Regions from separate parts of the Peribacillus sp. FSL H8-0477 genome, predicted to be linked through region 1. Evidence: riboswitches for the same ligand, from Rfam matches in the RefSeq annotation. Region 1 holds a riboswitch; the other holds the start of a gene.
What was found. A riboswitch is a leader RNA that binds a small molecule or an ion and turns the genes downstream of it on or off. The one in region 1 is predicted to bind glycine.
Positions count from the first base shown of each region.

Region 1 (3,204 bases):
TGCAGCTCCCCTTGAGAGATTTCTGGCTGGTAAGGCGTATACGCTGTATAAAACTCTGAACGAGAAATGACATGATCAACAATAATCGGAGCATAATGATCATACACACCTGCACCTAAAAACGATGTATACTGTTTTAAATCAGCATTTTTAGCAGCAAGAGTGCTCAACTCCTTCAATAAAGCGGATTCAGATTTTGCGGGTTTAATCTTATACTCGCCTTTAAAGCGTACCTTTTCGGGAATATCACTAAATAATTCATCTACGGTTGTTACGCCTATTGCAGCCAGCATCTCCGTTTTATCTTGTTCGGTCATCGGTAAGTAGCGGTGCTTCATATGTAATCAATCCCCTCTAGTTTTTCTGCCTTTTATAAAATGGCGTTGCCACAACTATTGCTTTTAATCGTTTAGAACGGATTTCAACCTCTACCTCTGTACCGACTTCAGCAAATTCTTTTTTCACCAGCACTAATCCAACATTTTTTTTGAGTGTCGGTGACTGTGTACCAGTAGTTACTTCACCAATCAGATCGTCTCCGCTAAAAACAGCATATCCGTGTCTTGGAATTCCTCGATCAATCATCTCGATTCCGACCAGCTTCCGTTTAGCACCATTTTCTTTTTGAGAGGCTAGAACGGCTTTGCCGAAAAAGTCTTCCTCTTTATTTGTCTTAACAGCGAAACCGATCCCCGCTTCGATTGGAGTAATATCTGCAGACAGCTCTTGACCGTATAACGGCAGTCCTGCCTCAAAACGAAGCGTGTCACGTGCACCTAGGCCAATCGGCAGAAGACCCTCATTCTCTCCTGCTGACAAAATCATTTGCCAAAGCATGGGAGCATCATCACGATTACAATAAATTTCAAAACCATCTTCCCCTGTGTAACCGGTCCTAGAAACCATTACTTTTTTTCCATTTAAATCAATATTTTCTTTAAAAGTAAAAAAACTAATTTCACTTACATCTGTATCTCCTGCAAGTTTTTGCAGAATGGATTCTGCAAGCGGCCCCTGTAGTGCCAGTAACGCAATATCAGCTGACTTATTTGTCAGTTCCACATCCTGACTCAGGTTTTGCTGCATCCACTGAAAGTCTTTTTCTATATTAGAGGCATTTACTACGACCAAATAATCATCTGCCGCTTTTTTATAAATCAGTAAATCATCAATCGTGCCGCCATTCTCATAGCACATCGCACTATATTGAGCACGGCCGTCTGTCAGCTTCTGTACGTCATTCGTCATTATTTTCTGTAAAAAGGACAAGCTTCCAGGTCCTTTAACTTCGATCTCACCCATATGCGATACATCAAATAATCCAGCTTTCGTCCGCACAGTTTCATGTTCATTTTTAATACCTGAAAATTGAACAGGAAGTTCCCAGCCGCCAAAATCAATGGTCTTTCCATTACTTGCAGCATACTCATCAAATAAAGCCGTACGTTTTAAATTAGTCAAAAAAATCCCTCCCCTTGAGTTTTAGGTATCGCTTTAAGAACACACAAAAAAGGACAGAGAAGCCCGCTTGAGCTTTTTCTCTGTCCTGAAACCTGAAAGTTTTGCCTTAGAAAGGTTTTCCCCTTTGGTGGTCACGGTTCAGCCCGTAACACTCTCCAGAGTTGCGTCCAACAAGAGTTCATTTGCCTGAGAGATTCACTGCTAAGCTTGCTCCTTCGGCGCTACATGACGTAGTCTCTCCCCTTGTCTTCATCCGCATATAATATTTTTCCTAAAATGGTACATAGTAAGGGAATAACTTCAATTCGTTTAGTAAAGTAGTTTGAATTAATAGATAACAATTGAGATACTCCCATCCTACCATTAAGTCTATTTTTTATGCAATCATTTTCTGACTAAAAAGCATACACAAGTGAACGAAATCATAACTCATCTTTATAACGTTCGCTTTTAATGAACATATACAAAAAATCCTAGAAAAAAAGAGGATGAAAACGATGAAAATCCAAATATCATTTGATTCCGACTGGAGTAAGGAATTTTTACATAAAACAGCTGAAGATGGACCATGGGCTAATTGGGATTTGTATAAGCTTGCCATTGAAGCGGAAACGCATTTAGCTATCCCAGAGTTTAACGGCCTTCAAGCGCCGAAACATTTACCACAGCTAAAGCCGCTTCCTCATCAGCTGGAAGTAGCTAGGCAGGTTGTGGAGACCATGCATGGAAAAGCTATCTTAGCTGATGAAGTGGGTTTAGGAAAAACAATTGAAGCAGGTTTAATATTAAAAGAATATATGATTCGCGGACTCGTAAAAAAAGTATTAATCCTAGTTCCCGCCTCCCTTGTCAGTCAATGGGCCTTTGAATTAAATACAAAATTCCATATTCCAGCGGTGATTCAGCGAAAAAGCTATGTCTGGGACAGCTGCGACTGTATCGTCTCTTCTATTGATACAGCCAAACGTGATCCCCACCGAGACATTATCCTTCAACAAGAATACGATTTAATAATTATTGATGAAGCCCATAAATTAAAAAACAATAAAACAAAAAACTATGAATTTGTGCAGCGGTTAAAAAAACGCTTTTGTCTGCTTTTGACAGCTACACCTATTCAGAATAAAGTCGAAGAAATTTTCCATCTTGTCTCACTGCTCAAACCCGGCCACCTCGGTAACGAAGCCCTGTTTTCTGAAAAGTATAAAGGCAAAGGCCGTCTTGTGTTAGAAGATGAGGATTTGAAGCTGCTCGTTAATACCGTCATGATCCGCAACCGGAGGGCAGATACTGGGATTGAATGGACCAAACGACATGTTGAAACAACAGTTATTGATTTTTCCCCAACCGAACAAGCACTGTATGATGCAATCGTGGCGTTTAAACCCGGAGAATCCGGCAAAAGCAGCTCCTTTTCGGGGCTAACTCTTCAGCGTGAAGCATGCAGCAGCAGAGAAGCCGTTTACTATACCTTAAAAAACATGAAGGAAAAAGCCGAAAATCCGTCACCAGCTTATTTAGAAAGCATCGATCAGCTTATCGAAAAAGTAAACGCCGTTTCGAACAATTCAAAAGCGGAAAAAACGTTAGAGCTTATACAGAAAATCAATGACAAAGTCATCATTTTCACAGAATACCGTGCCACACAGCTATACCTGCAGTGGTACCTTAAACAACACGGAATTTCATCGGTACCATTTCGAGGCGGCTTTAAACGTGGAAAAAAAGATTGGATGCGTGAGC
Region 1 covers NZ_JBBODE010000001.1:1,088,624-1,091,827, forward strand. The annotation lists gene gcvPA (aminomethyl-transferring glycine dehydrogenase subunit GcvPA) at 1-338, opposite strand, end outside; gene gcvT (glycine cleavage system aminomethyltransferase GcvT) at 355-1,461, opposite strand; glycine riboswitch at 1,540-1,622, opposite strand; glycine riboswitch at 1,626-1,714, opposite strand; gene MHI18_RS05625 (DEAD/DEAH box helicase) at 1,959-3,204, shown strand, end outside.

Region 2 (3,204 bases), on a different contig from region 1:
GCAATACTTACACGGTCTCCGACTTTTAAACTCGTTACATCATTAGCAATCTCTTTCACAATTCCAATACCTTCATGACCGGGCACACGTCCAGGAACCTCACCGAAATCTCCCTTAACAACGTGCAAATCAGTATGACAAACTCCGCAATATTCAACATCCACTAGTGCTTGTCCAGGTCCAATTGTTGGTACCTCTCTATCTACTATCTCAACTTTCCCAGGATTAATTGAACTTACTACAGCTGCTTTCATCTAAATTGTCCCCCTCAGTAAAGTATATTGTGAATCATTTCACAAACTTATTATATACTTCTCAAATATGAAAAACAATACATATAATCTTATATTTTTCTATTCTACCAATATAAAACATTATTTTACAGAAAAGAGGTGTTATCTCCCTCTATTAAATCGAAAATGAGTAAAAAGCCTCTATTCGAGCCGTTTCAAAAATTAAGGTGGAGAGGATTGGGTAAGGCATTGCTTACAGGTCTTGGTAGAGCATGTGATATTATAGTAAATAAATCGTAGTCACAGAAAAGAGGGTTCCGTATATGCAACAACTTAAGTTTGAACCGTCATGGGACAAAGCTCTATCTTCTAAGGATCGAATCATGTTCCAAGAAATGTTTGCAAAAACATGTCTATCGGATACTAATCGTACACAGCTAGTTCCTGTTTGGTACGCATCGAATTACAAAGGAGAATTATTAATCACCGTTCTGATTCATAATTTCACTAACCAGACACTTACCTTTCATAACACTATACTCCGTTATATTGAAGGAGATAATGTGGCAGCTGAGCATATATTTACCCATCCTTCTTTGATCATTGAACCAGAAGTAAGTATGCCTTGGACGTTTATTTTTCCTGTTGACTGTTTAAATAATCCCGCAAACCGAAACGGCTTATTAGAGATTTTATCCTAAATCGTATTTGACCTGAACTAAAATCAATGATAATATTTATTAATATTTTATCGATATAATTCATTGCTCAGAGAGAAAAATCTCTGGCGAGTATTTACAACTTCATACTATAAGCGTTGAATGTTATGGATTACACTATAACAGGAGCAGCTTCTGGAGAGACTGTACAAAGTACAGCGCCGAAGGATTCATAATCTCAGGCAAAAGGACAGAAGAGTAACGAATATTTGTTATTCTTAAACCTTTGAGATTGGTAGATTCCAGTCTCTTTTTTTATTGTTTTTTTTTGAGTTTACAACTAAGAATTTTTGACAACGGAGGCGTACAGATTGGCTAAACAAGAATTAAAAAGAGATTTAAAAAACCGGCATGTACAACTCATTGCCATCGGCGGTACCATTGGTACTGGCCTGTTTTTAGGATCTGGACGGGCCATACAATTGGCAGGTCCCTCCATCATCTTTTCCTACTTGATTATAGGGATTTCCTTATTTTTTGTAATGCGGGCATTAGGAGAGTTACTTTTATCCAATGCAGGGTACACCTCGTTTACCGAATTCGCAGCTGAATATGTTGGGCCATGGGCGGGGTTTGTAACAGGGTGGACATATTGGTTTTGTTGGATTATGACCGCAATGGCCGATATCATCGCTGTTGGTGTCTATATGCAATATTGGTTCGATATTCCTCAATGGATACCAGCTCTTGGATGCCTGGTTATCTTATTATGCTTGAACCTGTTGACTGTTAAGTTATTTGGAGAATTGGAATTTTGGTTCTCACTTATTAAAGTCGTCACTATTATTGCCTTGATTATTATAGGCGTTGTCCTTTTAGTAATTGGATTCAAAACAAATACAGGAACCGTTTCTGTCACCAATCTTTGGAGTCACGGAGGTATGTTCCCTAATGGTATGTCTGGATTCTTACTTTCTTTACAGTTGGTTGTCTTTTCCTTTGTTGGCGTGGAGTTAGTTGGTGTAACGGCAGCGGAAACAGCTAATCCTAAAAAGAATATCCCTTCTGCCATCAATAAAATTCCTGTACGGATCTTATTGTTCTATATCGGCGCAATTTTCGTCATTCTCTGTGTAAATCCATGGACACAGCTTGATGCTGCGAGCAGTCCATTCGTTGAGGTGTTTGCTCTAATTGGTATCCCTGTTGCTGCAGGTATTATTAACTTTGTTGTACTAACCTCAGCGGCTTCTGCTGGAAATAGTGGATTATTCTCTACCAGCAGGATGCTGTTCACACTGAGTAACAATAATGAGGCGCCCCGTAAATTTGCAGCATTAAATAAACATGCTGTTCCAAGTAATGCCTTGATTACCTCAACGGTTGTTGTCTCAATTGGCGCTTTGCTCAGTAAAATAATCCCGGAACAAGCTTTTACAGTGGTGACCACCATCTCTGCCATTTGTTTCATTTGGGTATGGAGTATCATTTTAATTTCTCATATTAGATATACGAAAACACGACCAGACTTAAGGGCTGTATCAACATTCAAGGCTCCCTTTACGCCGTTTATCAATTACGTTATTTTAGGGTTGTTCCTATTTATTCTTATCGTAATGTTGTTTGCAGAAGCTACACGTTTATCCCTATTGATGACCCCATTCTGGTTTATTCTTTTAGTGATTCTATATAATTATCAGAAAAACAAATGATAATACGGGTACCCCCAAACTGGGGGTACCCTATTTTTCTAAAATAAAATTTTTCCTATACAAATCATGAAAGCTACTATATATTATCGTTACATTACTTTACTAGAAAATGCGTATTTTAAGACAAAGGGGTTTTTATAAATGAAGATTTTATATGTTCTAACTTTAGTTCCTTTTATCGGAATCTTGGGGTTTCTTCCTTTTGTTAATCGTATTGAACCCTATGTATTAGGAATGCCTTTTTATATGTTTTGGATGGCAATGTGGGTCGTCCTTACTTCCGCCGTCTTAGCTGTTATGTATAAGCTTGATCCAAGAAATCGAGAAGGTGAAGAAGAATGAATATCGCACTGATCATTATTCTAGGATTTTTAATTTTATCCATTTTTCTAGGCATTCGATCTACAAAAGGCAAAGATATGAACTTAGAACAATGGACAGTCGGCGGTCGGGGATTTGGTACAATTTTCGTCTTTTTATTGATGGCTGGAGAGATTTACACCACCTTTTCATTTCTTGGAGGCAGCGGCTGGGCTTACAGTAAAGGTGCACCTGCTTTATACGTACTCATATATATTACATTATCTTATGTGCTATCTT
Region 2 covers NZ_JBBODE010000002.1:585,509-588,712, reverse strand. The annotation lists gene adhP (alcohol dehydrogenase AdhP) at 1-254, opposite strand, end outside; gene MHI18_RS14520 (SLAP domain-containing protein) at 557-934, shown strand; glycine riboswitch at 1,078-1,156, shown strand; gene MHI18_RS14515 (amino acid permease) at 1,264-2,604, shown strand; gene MHI18_RS14510 (DUF3311 domain-containing protein) at 2,746-2,946, shown strand; gene MHI18_RS14505 (sodium:solute symporter family protein) at 2,943-3,204, shown strand, end outside.
Region 2: it holds a riboswitch for glycine, as region 1 does, so the genes downstream of both, MHI18_RS14515 (amino acid permease) here and gcvT (glycine cleavage system aminomethyltransferase GcvT) in region 1, are expected to answer to the same signal.